DNA from 3 places in the Rhizobium sp. 25PS6 genome. Region 1 is predicted to be linked to each of the others. Evidence: predicted binding sites of a transcription regulator. Region 1 holds the regulator's gene; each other region holds the start of a gene.
The links. Region 1 encodes PhoB, which activates phosphate uptake and scavenging genes when phosphate is short. Its sites were predicted from a motif close to TGTCATNNANCTGTCAT; they were not measured.

Region 1 (5,824 bases):
GGCAGAACGTGCCTTCGTTGAGCGTACTTCGGGTGCCATCATCGTCCTGCTCCTGTTCCTGATCGTCATGAACATGGGCGCCATCCTCTTGCGTCGTCGCTTCGAGCGCCGCTGGTAAACGGAGTTAAACATCATGAATATGCTGACGGAAGCTGCAGTTGAAAAGGCGCTGGATCAGAAGATGAGCAACGTCCCTTATAAGATGATCGGAAAGGATGTCTCGGTTTACTACGGCGAGAAGCGCGCGCTTTTCGATGTGAACCTGAACGTCCGCGAAAACACCGTAACCGCCCTGATCGGCCCGTCCGGCTGCGGCAAGTCGACCTTCCTGCGGTGCCTCAACCGCATGAACGACACGATCGACGGCTGCCGCGTCACCGGCAAGATCACGCTTGATACCGACGATGTCTATGATCCCGATATCGACGTCGTCGAACTTCGCGCCCGCGTCGGCATGGTCTTCCAGAAGCCGAACCCGTTCCCGAAGACGATCTATGAAAACGTCTCCTACGGCCCGCGCATCCATGGCCTTGCCAAGTCGAAGGCCGATCTCGACCAGATCGTCGAGACCAGCCTGCAGCGCGCCGGCCTCTGGAACGAGGTCAAGGATCGCGTGCATGAATCCGGCACCGGCCTGTCGGGCGGTCAGCAGCAGCGCCTCTGCATTGCGCGTGCCGTCGCCGTCAGCCCTGAAGTCATCCTGATGGACGAGCCCTGCTCGGCGCTCGACCCGATCGCCACCGCCAAGGTCGAGGAACTGATCCACGAGCTGCGCGAGAACTACACGATCGTCATCGTCACCCACTCTATGCAGCAGGCCGCGCGTGTCTCGCAGCGCACCGCCATGTTCCACCTCGGCAATCTCGTCGAGGAGAACGACACCGACAAGATGTTCACCAATCCCGACGATCCGCGCACCCAGGACTACATCATGGGTCGCTTCGGTTGATTTTGGCGACACCAAGCCTTCCCGTTATTCGAGGATAAAGCCCCATGGCATCGACACATATTTTTTCTGCCTACGATGATGATCTGAAGTTCCTGTCCAGGCGGATTTCCGAAATGGGCGGCCTGGCCGAGCAGATGGTCAGCGAAGCCGTCCGCGCCCTCGTCAACGGCGATACCGCGCTGGCGCAGAAGGTCATCTCCGACGATGTGATCTTGGATCACGCCGAACGCGAAATCGGCGACAAGGCGATCGTGACCATCGCCCGCCGTCAGCCGATGGCCTCGGACCTGCGTGAAATCATGGGTTCGATCCGCATCGCCGCCGATCTCGAACGCGTCGGCGACCTCGGCAAAAACACCGCCAAGCGCGTCATCGCCGTCCAAAGCACCGGCGTTCCCCGTAAGCTCGCCCGCGGCCTCGAGCATCTGTCCGAGCTGGCGCTCGTCCAGCTCAAGGAAGTGCTCGATGTCTACACCAATCGTTCAGCCGACAAGGCGAATGCGATCCGTGAACGCGACAACGAGATCGACGCGATGTACACCTCGCTGTTCCGCGAACTCCTGACCTATATGATGGAGGATCCACGTAACATCACTAGCTGCACGCATCTTCTCTTCTGCGCCAAGAACATCGAGCGCATCGGCGACCATGCCACCAACATCGCCGAGACGATCTTTTACATGACGACCGGCGCACAGCCGGAAGGCGATCGTCCGAAGGACGACAGCGCCAACACCGTCGGCGCGGTGACGGAATAACTGCCCGGGCCAGTCGCCGGACCAGTCAATTGCGTGCGCGCCCGTCCGGGGCGCGCAAAGAGGTCGCAGCCAATTTCTGAATTTGCGCAGGATGAATTGCTTAAATCACCCCTGATTTAAGGATGATGCGCGAGGAGACCGACACGCATGATCCCGAGAGTTGCAGTTGTTGAAGACGAGGAAGCCCTCAGCGTGCTTCTTCGCTACAATCTCGAAGCGGAAGGCTTCGAGGTCGATACCATCCTTCGTGGCGACGAAGCCGAGATGAGGCTTCAGGAGCGCACGCCCGATCTTCTCATCCTCGATTGGATGCTGCCTGGTGTTTCCGGCATCGAGCTCTGCCGGCGCCTGCGCATGCGGCCGGAAACCGAGCGACTGCCGATCATCATGCTGACGGCGCGCGGTGAGGAGAGCGAGCGTGTCCGCGGATTATCGACGGGTGCCGACGATTATGTCGTCAAGCCCTTCTCGACCCCGGAACTTGTTGCCCGCGTCAAGGCGATGCTGCGCCGCGCCCGTCCCGAGGTGCTGTCGACCGTGCTGAAATGCGGCGATATCGAGCTTGACCGCGAAACCCATCGCGTCCATCGCAAGAGCCGCGAAGTCCGCCTCGGCCCCACCGAATTCCGCCTGCTGGAATTCCTGATGTCGTCGCCGGGCCGGGTCTTCTCCCGCTCGCAGCTTCTCGATGGCGTCTGGGGCCACGATATCTATGTCGACGAGCGCACCGTCGACGTCCATGTCGGCCGCCTGCGCAAGGCGCTGAATTTTTCCAACATGCAGGACGTCATCCGCACAGTCCGCGGCGCCGGTTACTCGATGGAAGCCTGAGGGCTTCCGTTCTGAGCCTGCTGACAAAGCCCTGGCAAAACCTGCGACGTCATCCTCGGCCTTGTGCCGAGGATCTGCGTACGCCAAATTAAGCATCTGAAAATAAAGGATTTTTGGTAAAAGTAGTAGGGGTGGTCAGATGCTCGGCACAAGGCCGAGCATGACGGAGGACACCTTACCAGCAATCCGGATGCCCGAGCGCTCCCATCCACTCGCATAAAAAAACGGGCCTCTCGGCCCGTTTTCCACATTCTGGCGATGGTTGCCCGCGTTCAGCTGGCCCGCGCCGCTGCCCGGCGGCGTTCGTTGACCGGCTGGTAGGCGAGCTTCTGGTGATAGCCGCAATAAGGCGAATTGTCGGGGGATTCGCAGCCGCAGAAATGGAAGTCGTCCTTCAGCGGATCGCCGACCGGCCACTTGCAGGTGCGTTCGGTCAGTTCCGTCAGGCCGAGGCGGCGCGAAATCGGCACCACCACATTGCCTCTCGGCACGTATTCCATTTCCTCGATCGTTTCGATCTCGATCTCTTCCTTCAGCATCGTCGCGCCCTGCTGGCGGGTGACGGTGCGGGTCGTGATCCGGGAGGCGTAGTTCGGCGCGCGCGGCGCCGATGTGTTGCGCTTCGGCGTTCGCGCCGCAGTGTTGGTGCCGCCGGCCTTGGCACGGCCGGGAAGGCACAGTCGGTGCACCTTGCCGATGACCGCGTTTCTGCTGACCCCGCCAAGCTGCGCAGCAATCTGGCTGGCGCTCAGTCCTTCGGCCCAAAGCTTCTTGAGTTTCTCGACCCGCTCGTCTGTCCAGTTCATGCCCTGTCTCCACCTTTTGCGTTGGTGATGGCAGAATCCCTCACCGTTGTCCCGGGAGCTCCGAAACAAGAAACGCTTGATCAATTTTGGTGACTAGTTCCGCCGCATGCAGTCTAGTAATTGATCTTTAACCTAGTGTGAGGCTGACTCCGTGACAAGAGTCGCATGAATCCGGATGAATCGAATTCGTAGTTTTCCCCAACTTGCTGCCCCTGCGTGTCATTTCTGCAATAATGCCTGTTGATGACTGAAAATGCCGCTGTACACCCTTGCTGCATGCGCTAAGGGCGCCGTTTTGTTGACATTGCAGCGCGAAAAGGAAATAGTGCCACTCGCCGCCGCAAGGCGGCATTTTTGATTTTTCGGGCTTGGTTTCCTTAGCCGGAGTCATTGCCCGGCAACTTTGATGGAGATCGCGCCATGGCTGAAGCCGCGCCGCTTTATGACACCTATTCTCGTGCCCCGCTGCGGTTCGAGCGAGGCGAGGGCGTATGGCTGATCACCGAAAGTGGCGAGCGATATCTCGATTTCGGCGCCGGCGTCGCCGTCACGTCCGTCGGCCACAGCAATCCGCATGTGGTCGGTGCACTCAAGGAGCAGGCCGACAAGGTCTGGCACCTGTCGAACATCTATGAGATCCCCGGACAGGAGCGTCTGGCAAAACGCCTGACGGACGCCACCTTCGCCGATAAGGTGTTCTTCACCAATTCGGGTGCGGAGGCACTCGAATGCGCGATCAAGACGGCGCGCCGCTATCAGTTTTCCAAGGGCCATCCCGAGCGCTTCCATATCATCACCTTCGAAGGCGCCTTCCACGGACGGACGCTGGCGACGATCGCCGCCGGCGGCCAGGAGAAATATCTCGAAGGCTTCGGCCCCAAGGCGCCAGGTTTCGATCAGGTGGCTTTCGGCGACATCGAAGCGGTCCGCGCCGCGATCACCGAGGCGACGGCTGGCATCCTCATCGAGCCCGTGCAGGGCGAGGGCGGCGTCCGTCCCGCCACGCCTGAGTTCATGAAGGCGCTTCGCCAGCTCTGCGACGACAACGGCCTGCTGCTGATTCTCGACGAGGTCCAGACCGGCGTCGGCCGCACCGGCAAGCTCTTCGCCCATGAATGGTCGGGCATCACACCCGACATCATGGCGGTCGCCAAGGGCATCGGCGGCGGTTTCCCGCTCGGCGCCTGCCTTGCCACATCAGAGGCCGCCTCCGGCATGAAGGCCGGTACGCATGGCTCGACCTATGGCGGCAATCCGCTTGCCATGGCCGTCGGCAGCGCCGTGCTCGACATCATCCTTGCCGATGGCTTCCTCCAGCAGGTGCGCGACGTAGCACTCGTCTTCCGCCAGGGTCTCGCCTCGCTGAAGGATCGTTATCCCGATGTGATCGAAGACGTGCGCGGCGAGGGGCTTTTGCTCGGCATCAAGGCTGCCGTTCCCTCAGCCGAACTGCTGCAGGCGATCCGCGCCGCCCATCTGCTCGGCGTGCCCGCCGGCGACAACGTCATCCGCCTTCTTCCGCCGCTCGTGGTCACCGCCGAGGAAGCCCGCGAGGGCCTTGCCCGCGTCGAGCGCGCCGCCGAGAGCATCCGCGCTTCCAAGGTCAAGAAGACGGCTTGAAGAAATTGCCGCTTCGGGCGCAGCACAGGTACAGGTAAGTAGACGATATGAGCCCTAAACACTTCCTCGATCTTTCGGCGGTCACATCCGCCGATCTCAGAACGATCATGAACGATGCGCTCACCCGCAAGCAGGCCTTCAAGGCAGGCACGGGCGACAAGCCGCTCGCGGGCAAGATGCTGGCGATGATCTTCGAGAAGCCGTCGACGCGCACCCGCGTCTCCTTCGACGTCGGCATGCGCCAGCTCGGCGGCGAAACGCTCTTCCTGTCCGGCACCGAGATGCAGCTCGGCCGCGCCGAGACGATCGGCGACACCGCCAAGGTGCTGTCGCGCTATGTCGATGCGATCATGATCCGCACCACCGAGCATTCCAGGCTGCTGGAGCTTGCCCAGCATGCGACCGTGCCTGTGATCAATGCGCTGACGGATGACACCCATCCCTGCCAGATCATGGCCGATATCATGACCTTCGAAGAGCATCGCGGCCCGATCAAGGGCAAGACCATCGCCTGGACCGGCGACGGCAACAATGTGCTGCATTCGCTGGTCGAGGGTGCCGCGCGTTTCGGCTATCGCATGAACATGGCCGTGCCCCTTGGCTCGGAGCCAAAGGATCACTATCTGAACTGGGCCCGCAATGAGGGCGCCGAAATCATGCTTTGCCATGATGCCGACCGTGCGGTCGCCGGCGTCGATTGCGTGGTGACCGATACCTGGGTCTCCATGAATCAGGAACATCGGGCCCGGGGTCACAATGTCTTCCAGCCTTATCAGGTCAACGCGGCCTTGATGGCGAAAGCCGGCAATGATGCATTGTTCATGCATTGCCTGCCCGCCCATCGCGGTGAGGAAGTGACT
Region 2 (5,824 bases), on a different contig from region 1:
GTGCTGATGCAGGACTTCACAGGCGTTCCCGCCGTCGTCGATCTTGCCGCGATGCGCGACGCGATGGTGTCGCTCGGCGGCGATCCCGAGAAGATCAACCCGCTCGTTCCCGTCGATCTCGTCATCGACCACTCCGTCATCGTCGACGAATTCGGCACGCCGCAGGCTTTCGCCAAGAATGTCGAGCTGGAATACCAGCGCAACGGCGAGCGCTACCGCTTCCTGAAGTGGGGCCAGCAGGCCTTCAAGAATTTCCGCGTCGTGCCTCCCGGCACCGGCATCTGTCATCAGGTCAATCTCGAATATCTCGGCCAGACCGTCTGGACCAAGGAAGAGGACGGCGAGACGATCGCCTATCCCGATACCTGCGTCGGCACCGACAGCCACACGACGATGATCAACGGTCTCGGCGTTCTCGGCTGGGGTGTGGGCGGTATCGAAGCGGAAGCTGCGATGCTCGGCCAGCCGGTCTCGATGCTGCTGCCCGAAGTCATCGGCTTCAAGCTGACCGGCAAGCTCAAGGAAGGCGTCACGGCGACCGACCTCGTTCTCACCGTCGTGCAGATGCTGCGCAAGAAGGGCGTCGTTTCGAAGTTCGTCGAATTCTTCGGCCCCGGTATGGATAACATGCCGCTCGCCGACCGCGCGACGATCGGCAACATGGGTCCGGAATATGGCGCCACCTGCGGCTTCTTCCCGGTCGACGGCGAAACCATCAACTATCTCACCATGTCCGGCCGCACGCATGACCGGATCGCCCTCGTCGAAGCCTATTCGAAGGCGCAAGGCATGTGGCGTGAGGGCGACGGCTCCGAGCTCGTCTTCACCGATACGCTGGAACTCGATCTTAGCGACGTCGTGCCGTCGATGGCCGGCCCGAAGCGTCCGGAAGGCCGCATTTCGCTCGAGAACATCGCGACCGGTTTTGCCGGCTCCATGGATGCCGACTACAAGAAGCCCGGCCAGTTGAACAATCGTTATGCGGTTGAAGGCACCGACTTCGATCTCGGCCACGGCGACGTGGCGATCGCTGCCATCACGTCGTGCACCAACACCTCCAACCCGTCAGTGCTGATCGCCGCCGGCCTTCTTGCCCGCAACGCCGTTGCCAAGGGCCTGAAGACGAAGCCGTGGGTGAAGACCTCGCTGGCACCGGGATCGCAGGTCGTCGGCGAATATCTCGCCAAATCGGGCCTGCAGGCCGATCTCGACAAACTCGGCTTCAACCTCGTCGGCTTCGGCTGCACCACCTGCATCGGCAATTCCGGCCCGCTGCCGGCACCGATCTCGAAGACGATCAACGACAAGGGCCTTATCGTTTCCGGCGTTCTCTCCGGCAACCGTAACTTCGAAGGCCGCATCTCGCCCGACGTGCAGGCGAACTACCTCGCATCTCCGCCGCTCGTCGTCGCTTATGCGCTTGCCGGTACGGTGCAGATGGATCTGACCAAGGAGCCGATCGGCGAGGACCAGAGCGGCAATCCTGTTTATCTCAAGGACATCTGGCCGACTTCGAAGGAAGTCCAGGAATTCATCCTGAAATATGTGACCCGCGAACTCTACGAAAGCAAATATGCCGACGTCTTCAAGGGTGACGTCAACTGGCAGGCCGTCCAGGTCCCGCCGGGTCAGACCTATGCCTGGGACGATGATTCGACCTATGTGCAGAACCCGCCCTACTTCGTCGGCATGGGCAAAAAGGGGACCGGCGTCTCCGACATCAAGGGCGCCCGCGTCCTTGGCCTGTTCGGCGACAAGATCACCACCGACCACATCTCGCCGGCCGGTTCGATCAAAGCGGCTTCGCCGGCCGGCGCCTACCTCATCGGCCATGACGTCGCCGTTGCCGACTTCAACCAGTACGGCACGCGCCGCGGCAACCATGAAGTGATGATGCGCGGCACCTTCGCCAATATCCGCATCCGGAACCACATGCTCGGCCCAAATGGCAAGGAAGGTGGCTACACCATCCATTACCCGTCGAAGGAAGAGACCTCGATCTACGACGCGGCGATGCAGTACAAGCAGGAAGGCGTGCCGCTCGTCATCTTCGCCGGTGTCGAATACGGCAACGGCTCCTCGCGCGACTGGGCTGCCAAGGGCACCAACCTGCTCGGCGTCAAGGCAGTGATCGCTCAGTCCTTCGAGCGCATCCATCGTTCGAACCTGGTCGGCATGGGCATCATCCCCTTCGTCTTCGAAGAGGGCACGACCTGGCAGAGCCTCGGCCTCAAGGGCGATGAACTCGTCACCATCGAAGGCCTGGAAAAGATCAAGCCGCGCGAGAAGAAGATCGCCAGGATCACCTATGGCGACGGCGCCGTGAAGGAGGTTCCGCTGCTGTCGCGCGTTGATACGCTCGACGAGGTGATCTACCTCAACAATGGCGGCATCCTGCAGACGGTTCTGCGCGATCTCGCTGCCTGATTTTTAAGAGACTTGTTTGATAATAGCCGCCGGAGAGCAATCTCCGGCGGCTTTTCTTTGGTGCGACGATAGTATTTGGACGGGCTCACGATGATTTGTTTTGCGCAAGTTCCTGTCGAGCTTCGTCTCACCCGTTCGTGACTTTTCGTTTGGACCCGGAAGGATTATTCGTACGTTCATATGTCAGGGCCGCTGGTTCAAACATGCCGTCGGCGCTGAAAAAGAGGTGCAGGTGAATGTCCCCCCGTTTTTTGATTCCGCTAATCGCGGGCGTTGTTCTCTCGGGCCCGCTGCAGGCCGAAGACGGCACGCCGAAAGGTGTCGTCGAACTCTTCACGTCGCAGGGCTGCTCCTCCTGTCCTCCCGCTGATGCCGCTTTTCGCAAGCTGGTGAACCAGGGCGATGTCATCGCGCTCGCCTATCATGTCGATTACTGGAACTATCTCGGCTGGGCCGATACGTTGAGCTCCAAGGAAAATACCGAGCGGCAGTATGGTTATGCCAAGACGATGGGCCGCAGCAACGTCTACACGCCGCAAGCCATCGTCAACGGACGCGACCATTTGGCCGGCGCCGATCTGAATGGCATCAACAGCAAGATCGATACCTATAGCAGCGAGGGCAATGGGCTGACCGTTCCAATCAGCGCCGCGATGCGCGGCGACGAGCTGGAGATCAAGATCGGCGCGGGACAGGGCAAAGCCAATGTCGTGATGGTCTATTTCGATAAGGAAAAGACGATCGACGTCGAAAAAGGCGAGAACAGCGGCAAGAAGATTTCTTATCTGCACAGCGTCACCAATGTCGAAACCGTCGGCATGTGGGACGGCAAGGCAACCAGCCTGACGCTGCCTGCCAGCGTCCTGCAGCGGCCGCAGCTCGAGGGCTGCGCCATCCTGCTGCAATCGGCGACCGCAGACGGCGATCCGGCTGCGATCCTTGGCGCGACCGTAGTGATGGCTGGTAAAAATATCTGACACTTCGTCCGGTTACGGACGAAGTTCCGGGCGGCCCGGCCGAGCGTATTCGGGGCTGGGGTTAAGGTCGATACGCTCCGCCGGGCCCTTTGGCGCGCTGGCGCCAAACCGGAATTCATAAATCTCCTGCAAATGAGGCGCTGTTTTGACTGAAATGCGGCGCTGCAGAGAAAGCGTTGACCTGTCCAGCGCATCATGCTTTCCGAAATCGAACGCAACTTTCGGAAGGCATGATGCACTGACTCAAAGTGCTACAGCGTCCTTGCGCGAGAGACGTGCGGTGTTGTCGTGCGGCTGAATGTGACGGCTGGCACTCTTGCAATTTGCGGCGGCTCGGGCAAACTGTCACCCTCCTGTCACAAGCGGAGGCCTCGGGAGACTGATGACAGATCAGCCGGATTTGCGACACGGCGAGAGCCGCTCCGTCGACAATAGTTCCTCAGTCGTCGTCGATCTCAGGGAATACAAACAAAGCAAGGACCCGCTTCCGGTGACCTTCCACCGGCGCGAACTGGACGCGATCCTCTGGATCTACGGCCGGATGGTCGGTGATGGTGAATGGCGCGACTACGCCATCGATCACCTGAAGGACAGGGCCGTCTTTTCCGTTTTCAAGCGTTCCGGCGAAATGCCGCTCTTCCGCATCGAGAAAAACCCGAAGCTTGCCGCCAAGCAGGGCGCCTATTCCGTAATCAGCGTCAACGGCACGATCCTGAAGCGCGGTCACGAGCTGAACCAAGTGCTGAAGGTCTTCGACAAGGCCCTGAAGCTCGTCGACAATTAAAGCGCGTCGCGCTTTAAGTCTTTGTTTTATGCATGTCGTTATCCCAAAACCGTTGCACACTTTTGGGCGACATGCATTAAGCCATATCAGCCGTTAAACAGCGTGCCGGGATAGACGGACTGGTCCGGATCGGTGCTCATGCCTTCGCCGAGCGCGCGCTGCATGAACATCGTATCCAGCCAGCGGCCGTGTTTATAGCCGGTGCCCTTCATCAGGCCGACCTCCGCGAAGCCGGCCGCGCGATGGAGCGCGATCGATGCGGGGCTGGCGCCGCCGATGACGGCAGCCATCTGCCGAAAGCCGAGGGTGGTGCAGCGGATGATCAGTTCGGCGAGCAGCGCCTTGCCGATGCCCCGGCCGCGGGCCTCAGGCGCCAGATAAATCGAGTCCTCGACCAGCCAGCGATAGGCGGGACGCGCGCGAAACGCCGAGGCGTAGGCGTAGCCGAGAAGCGTCCCGTCCGTGCCGATGGCTGCAATATAGGGATATTGCTGGCCGACGATCGCCGAAAAACGCACTGCCATCTCGGCCTCGGAGGGCGGGACGATCTCATAGCTCGCGACGCCGTTCAGGACCGATTCGCGATAGATATCGGCAATGGCGGGGATATCGGCATTCGAAGCATCGCGCAGGAGGAAGGACATTTCAGCAGCATATCCATAAGGGCGGCAAGGGCTTTCTAAAACCATCCCGTGAAAGCCTGCGCAACAAAAAAGGCGGCCGAAGCCGCCTTTTCGATCTCACTCGGTCCTGCTTATTTACGGTTGCCCATGAACTGCAGCAGGAACATGAAGAGGTTGATGAAGTCGAGATAGAGCGTCAGCGCACCCATGATCGCCTTGCGGCCGGCGACGGCGACGTCATCGGCTTCCAGGTACAATTCCTTGATCCGCTGCGTATCGTAGGCGGTGAGGCCTGCGAAGATCAGCACGCCGAGTACCGAGATCGCGAACTGTACGGCGGACGACGCCAGGAAGATGTTGACCAGCGAAGCGATGATCAGGCCGAAAAGACCCATCATCAGGAACGAGCCCATCGCCGACAGGTCACGCTTCGTCGTGTAGCCGTAAAGCGACAGCGCGCCGAAGGAGGCGGCGGTGACGAAGAAGGTCTGAACGACGCTCTGGCCCGTGTAGATCAGGAAGATCGACGAGAGCGACAGGCCGACGAGCGCGGCGTAGACCGCAAAGGTCGTCTGCGCGGCGGCCACCGTCATGCTATGGATCCGGAAGCTCAGGAAGAACACCAGAGCCAGCGGCGCCAGAATGACCACCCACTTCAGTGGGCTCACATAGATCGCCTGACCGAAAGCGGTCAGCTCACCATTGGCGAAGGCGAATTGGAACGACAGATATGCGGCCACGCCGGTGATCGCCAGACCCAGCGCCATCAGATTGTAGACCTTGAGCATATAAGCGCGCAGGCCTTGATCAATCATCTCGCCGGTCTGAGCGCGGCTTTGATAGTTACGAAGATCAGCCATAGTTTCCTCTTACAAGCTCCGATGGAAATACGGTGTCGGGGTTTTCGACCCGGGCGCCGCTGCGGAGCTCCAGCATGCCTGCGGATAATATGAGGCTTTCGCCCTTTGCAAACAAGAGGCTTGCATAGACTCGGTCGGTTAAATCGCCGTAAG
Region 3 (5,824 bases), on a different contig from region 1:
CCGGAATTGCTGAGGATCGCCGCCATGCCGGAGAGAGCGCCGAAATGGCGCGGCTCGAGATCGAGCACACGTTCGATATCGGACATCGACTTGCGATAATTTCCCATGACGAAATTCAGCGTGGCGCGGCGGTTCCAGCTTTCGGCATAATCGGGCTTCAGCGCGATCGCCTCATCGAGGAAATCGAGGGCCGCGGGATTGCGCTTTTCCTCGATCGCCTTGTCGGCCCACTGCATCAGCAGATTGACGGTGGCGCTACCGGAATCGTTCCATTCCATGCGGATTTCATTGGCGATGCCGCTGGCCTTTTCGGGATCGCGTTCACGCTTCAATTGGCTGAAGAGCTGGTCGAGGTGCTGCTTCGGCGAATTGTTGGCATCCGTCTGCTCGACGATGACGTCCTTTTTCGCCGTGGCGGCCGGCTGCTCCGCGGCGGTAGCCGGAAAGGTGGAGGCGAACAGGATGAGAGCGAGCGGCAGCGCCGCTGATGTCAAAGCAAAAAAGCGCATGGCGGACATATTAGCCCGCCAGCGCCGAAGATCAAACAAATTTGACGTGATCACCGCAGCGACCCACCGGATATATATGCCCGCGCAAACTCATACGCAGGGCGATCCGACGCGCGAAATCAGCCCTGACGAGCCTTGAAGCGCGGGTTCAGCTTGTTGATGATGTACATGCGGCCCTTGCGGCGAACCAGACGGTTGTCACGGTGACGAGCCTTGAGCGACTTGAGCGAATTCTTGATCTTCATTTTTCTGATCCGCGATCTCTATGGGGGAATTCACATTCGCCCGTATCTTTAACAATCAAAAGCGCGCCATCGGGCGCGCTGTTTAGGTGGGGAGCAGATACCCCGTCACCTTTTCCGTGTCAACCACATGAAGGTGTTTTTCCCAAGGCGCAGGGGTGTTTTCTCAGGCCAAAACCGGCGATTTCGGCGTCAGGGTGGTGACATGGCCCATCTTGCGGCCGGGGCGCCACTCGGTCTTGCCATAGAGATGAACCAGCGTATCGGGGCGCCGCAGCCAGTCGGGAACGGCAAGGATATCATCGCCGATCAGGTTCTGCATGACGCAGTCGGAATGGCGCTCGGCATTGCCGAGCGGCAGGCCGGCAACGGCGCGGATATGCTGCTCGAACTGGCTGACGACGCAGGCGGCTTCCGTCCAGTGACCGGAGTTGTGGACACGCGGCGCCATCTCGTTGGCGATCAGTCCGCCATCGGCAAGTACGAAGAATTCGATGCCGATGACGCCGACATAGTTCAATGCAGCAAGGATTTTCTCGGCCGATTGCCGCGCGGCGTCCGCTGCCGGCGCCGAGATCGCAGCGGGAACCGTCGAGGTGTGGAGAATGCCGTTGCGGTGGACATTCTCGGCGGGATCGAAGCAGACGACCGTACCGTCGGGGGCGCGGGCGGCGATGATCGAGACCTCACGCTCGAAGGCCACGAAGCTTTCGAGGATGAGCGGCACGCCGCCAAGTGCTGCATAGGCGCCATCCGGACTGTCTGCGGCCGAGCGGAAAACCTTCTGGCCCTTGCCGTCATAACCGAGACGGCGGGTCTTCAGCACGCCCTGGCCGCCGAAATCATTCAGTGCCGTCTCGAGATCGGCCTGGCTGTCGATCGCATGGAAGCGGGCAGTGGTTATGCCGCACCCATTGAGAAAGCGTTTTTCGACGAGACGGTCCTGGGCGGCTTCCAGCGCCTTCGGCGGCGGATAGACGGACACGCTCGCCGAGAGCGTTTCGGCGGCTGCGACGGGCACGTTCTCGAACTCGTAGGTGACGACGTCGCAGATATCGGCGAGTTCGGCCAGTGCCAAGGGATCGTCATAGGCGGCGGTAATCTGCCGGTTGGCGAGCTGGGCGGCCGGACAGTCCGCCTGCGGCTCGAGGATGACCGTGCGAAAATTCAACCTGGCGGCGGCAATGGCCAGCATGCGGCCGAGCTGGCCGCCGCCGATAATGCCGATCGTTCTCGCCGTCATAGATCGTCCATCGGGTATTCGGCGACGGCAGCACTCTGGCGCTCGCGCCATTCGTCGAGCCGGTCGGCGATTTCTTCGTCGGAAAGGGCAAGCACGGCGGCGGCGAGAAGGGCGGCGTTGACTGCGCCGGCCTTGCCGATGGCGAGCGTGCCGACGGGAATACCGGCCGGCATCTGCACGATGGAAAGGAGGCTGTCCTGGCCGGACAGAGCTTTTGATTGGACCGGCACGCCGAAGACCGGCAGCGGCGTCATTGCGGCGGTCATGCCCGGCAGGTGGGCGGCGCCGCCGGCGCCGGCGATGATGACCTTGAAGCCCTCCGCACGTGCGCCCTTGGCGAAATTGACCAGCCGGTCGACTGTGCGGTGCGCCGAAATGATGCGCGCGTCATAGGGAATTTCCAGCGCCTCCAGCGTGTCGGCGGCGTTTTTCATGGTCTCCCAGTCGGACTGGCTGCCCATGATGATGGCGACGGGTGGTCTGTCTGTCATCGTTGCTGCTATTCCCTCTCAGGCGATGATGTCAGGGATGATCTGATCTTCCAGCTTGGAGAGCCTGTCCTTGATAACGAGCTTCTTCTTTTTCATGCGCTGGATTCGCAGAGCATCGCATCCGGTCTGAATCATGGCGTTGATCGCGGCGTCGAAATCCTCGTGCTCCTGGCGCAGGCGCGCCACTATGAGCCTGATTTCCGCCTGTTCCTGATCGGCCATATACATTCCCCGTTTATCGTCCTTGGACCTTGTCCGATCTGGCGATGATTTCCGCAAGCTCCTATCACCAAATACAGGTAACGGCTAGTTAGTCTTGATCATGAAATTGCCATGCAGTCTTCATCTTTTGGCCTTCGACAAGCCGTCAAAAATATGTCACAGTCCCGCCCGTTGACACCTTGATCCCCGACGATGTTGGCCGGGGAGGGTAAGAGGAAGGAAGGGTCATATGACTGTTCAAGCTCATCTTGAGTCACTCCAGAAAAAGCATGTCGCTCTCGAGGAGGAGTTGCACGCGCTCAGAACATCTCCCTCTATTTCCGATACGGAACTTGCCGAATGCAAGCGCCGCAAGCTGCGCATCAAGGACGAGATTCAGCGTCTTAAGTCATCCGTCCACTAATCTTCCCAAGGGTCGCCGGGCGATCATCTTGCGCAACAAGGTAAATCCATCCATTCCACCAAAAATTTGCAAGAACCGGTGATTTGACACCATATTTGCGCCAGTCCGATGCATCCGGCATCGTGGCTGGCGCTTTTGCGTCTGTCACGTCTCACATCGCATCCTTATGATTCGCATCGTATCCCCAGATCTTACGGGAACATGCATCAGGCCCAGAACTGATCCAGCCACAAATTGAGCTTGTCGAAGCCACGGTTATTGACTGCATAGATGCGTTTGGTGCCTTCCGAGGTCACGGAAACGAGATTGCTGTCGAGAAGCGCCTTCAGGTGCTGCGAAACAGCAGGACGGCTGATCGGCAGGCCTTCGGCGAGCTCGTTGACCGTCCGTGGCGCGCGACGCAATTCCTCCAGCAGAAACCGCCGGTTCGGATCGGCAATCGCAGAGAAAGGGTCCGTGTTCGACATGGCGAGAACGCTACGTCAAACCGGCGGCACCAGCAAGGAAATTGTGCATTGCAGCGTGTTGCCGCAAAATTCCTTAAATCGAGATCGATCTAAGGAATCATGCAGCAATTCAAAGTGCTGCAGCGTCCTTTGCGCGCCTGAAGAGACGCGCGGCGCTGTAGGACCTCTTACCAGCCAAGGCCCTCGCGCACGATCAGGAAGGCGGCGATCAGCGCCATTGCATACATGAAGGGATAGAAGATCTGTGGCTTCATGCGGCGCACGCACCAGGCGCCGGCGATGGTGGCGAGCGGGGCGAAGGGCAGAAGCGTTGCGGAGGTCGCAAGGTTCTGGGTGCCGAGCTGACCGAGCGCGAAATAGGGGATCAGCTTGATGGCGTTGAGGATTGCGAAGAAGCGCACGCTGGTGCCGGTATATTCACGTGGCTGTAATTTGAGCGGCAGGGCATAGATCTGGAAGGGCGCGCCGCCGGCATGGGCGACGAAGCTGCCGTAACCGGAAAATGTGCCCCAGAGGTTGGCGGCCACCGGCCGTTGGCTGCGCGGCGGCACCACCTTGCCGGCGCCCGGGCCGAAATTGCTCCAGAAATAGCGCAGGCAGAAGAGGATGGTCACCGCGCCGATGACGATACGCAGCATGTTGCCCGGAACCAGCGCCGAGGTCGCCCAGCCCAGCGCAATGCCGATGAAGGCGCCTGGCAGCATGATCTTCAGCGTCGCCCAGTCGCCATGCTTGCGCCAGATGACAAGCGAAATCATGTCCATGAAGACCAGGATCGGCAGCAGGATGGCGGCCGCCTCGACCGGCGAGACGACGAGGGCGAGAAAGGGCAAGCCGATCAGCGACAAAGCGTCGCCCATGCCGCCTTTTGCGAGGCCCACCAGCAGAACGGCGGGCACGGCGGCGTAGTAGAATGACAAATCCTGCGGCATGCTTTCGACGTCCTCCTCTTGCAAGCCTCGTCTAACGGAACTACTCACACAAAACGAGTGCGGATCCCTCATTTCGAAGGGGAATTCGCAGGAAACGGAAAGACCCCATGACCGAACCGGAAAACCGCTGCCGCCTTGTGCTCATCGTAGCCGATATCGCCGATGCCGATGAACAGGCAAAGATCGTCGCCGACGCGCTGAAGGGCGGCGATGTCGCTTCGGTGATCGTGCCGCAATATGGGCTTGACGACGGCACCTTCCAGAAACATGCCGAAAAGCTGGTGCCGCTGATCCAGGACGCTGGCGCCGCCGCGCTGATTGCGGGTGACAGCCGTGTCGCAGGCCGGGCGAAGGCCGACGGCCTGCACCTTTCCGGCAATGCTGAGGCCCTTTCGGAGGCGATCGACAAACATGCGCCGAAGCTGATCGTCGGCGGCGGCAACGCAGCTGACCGGCACCATGCGCTGGAGATCGGCGAAGTCAGGCCGGACTATATCTTCTTCGGCAAGCTCGACGGGGACATCAAGCCGGAGGCGCATCCGAAGAACCTGGCGCTCGGCGAATGGTGGGCCTCGATGATCGAGATCCCCTGCATCGTCATGGGCGGCACCGATCCAGCCTCGGCGCTCGCCGTCGCCGAGACCGGAGCGGAGTTCGTGGCGATGCGGCTGGCGGTTTTCGCCGAGCCCGCCCGGGCGCCGGCTATCGTTGCCGAGATCAATGCGTTGCTTGACGAAAAAGCGCCACGGTTTGAGGATTGAAATCGCGCTCATGCCGATCCCGCCCGCCCGTCTTTTGAAATATTTCCTCGCCGGTATGGCCGCCTTCCTTGCGGCCGGGCCGAATGTTGCCATGGCGCAGGTGCCGGACAGCGTCATCAGTCAGCCGGGTACGGGACCGGCTTCGACCTTCCGCACCGACCGGCCTTCCAGCCCGGGCGTGCAACCCTCCGATGGTGTCGGCGTATTCGACCGCATGGGCGCGAAGCTGCCGGACCTGCCGCCGGAGAAGGATTACAAGGGGCCGATCGACGAGGCTTACGGCGCCTTCCAGCGCGGTTATTACCTGACGGCAATGGACAAGGCGCTGCCGCGCGCCCAGCTCGGCGATCCGGCGGCGCAGACGCTGATCGGCGAAATCCTCTCGCAGGGCCTCGGCGTCAAGAAGGACGTGAAGAACGCTGCCTTTTGGTACGGCAAGGCGGCCGAAGGCGGCGACGCGGCGGCGATGTTCAAATATGCGCTGATCCTGATGGAAGGCGAGGGCGTGCCGCGTGACAAGGTCAAGGCCGACGACTACATGCACAAGGCGGCCG

Region 2: a site for PhoB is predicted at 3,748-3,764, ahead of RWK44_RS03280 (DUF2794 domain-containing protein). Genes of this name have one in related genera too.
Region 3: a site for PhoB is predicted at 2,815-2,831, ahead of RWK44_RS25105 (YdcH family protein). Genes of this name have one in related genera too.

What each region holds. Positions count from the first base shown of each region.
Region 1 is NZ_JAWDIV010000006.1:50,779-56,602, forward strand. Features, by position in the region: gene pstA (phosphate ABC transporter permease PstA) at 1-118, shown strand, start outside; gene pstB (phosphate ABC transporter ATP-binding protein PstB) at 134-949, shown strand; gene phoU (phosphate signaling complex protein PhoU) at 994-1,707, shown strand; gene phoB (phosphate regulon transcriptional regulator PhoB) at 1,855-2,538, shown strand; gene RWK44_RS10495 (GcrA family cell cycle regulator) at 2,811-3,344, opposite strand; gene RWK44_RS10500 (aspartate aminotransferase family protein) at 3,765-4,964, shown strand; gene argF (ornithine carbamoyltransferase) at 5,012-5,824, shown strand, end outside.
Region 2 is NZ_JAWDIV010000002.1:127,473-133,296, reverse strand. Features, by position in the region: gene acnA (aconitate hydratase AcnA) at 1-2,427, shown strand, start outside; gene RWK44_RS03285 (DUF1223 domain-containing protein) at 2,664-3,404, shown strand; gene RWK44_RS03280 (DUF2794 domain-containing protein) at 3,787-4,188, shown strand; gene RWK44_RS03275 (GNAT family N-acetyltransferase) at 4,275-4,832, opposite strand; gene RWK44_RS03270 (Bax inhibitor-1/YccA family protein) at 4,943-5,671, opposite strand.
Region 3 is NZ_JAWDIV010000019.1:16,977-22,800, forward strand. Features, by position in the region: gene RWK44_RS25085 (hypothetical protein) at 1-518, opposite strand, end outside; gene ykgO (type B 50S ribosomal protein L36) at 629-754, opposite strand; gene RWK44_RS25095 (5-(carboxyamino)imidazole ribonucleotide synthase) at 918-1,994, opposite strand; gene purE (5-(carboxyamino)imidazole ribonucleotide mutase) at 1,991-2,485, opposite strand; gene RWK44_RS25105 (YdcH family protein) at 2,504-2,707, opposite strand; gene RWK44_RS25110 (YdcH family protein) at 2,937-3,110, shown strand; gene RWK44_RS25115 (ArsR/SmtB family transcription factor) at 3,317-3,577, opposite strand; gene RWK44_RS25120 (sulfite exporter TauE/SafE family protein) at 3,745-4,509, opposite strand; gene RWK44_RS25125 (thiamine phosphate synthase) at 4,617-5,270, shown strand; gene RWK44_RS25130 (tetratricopeptide repeat protein) at 5,281-5,824, shown strand, end outside.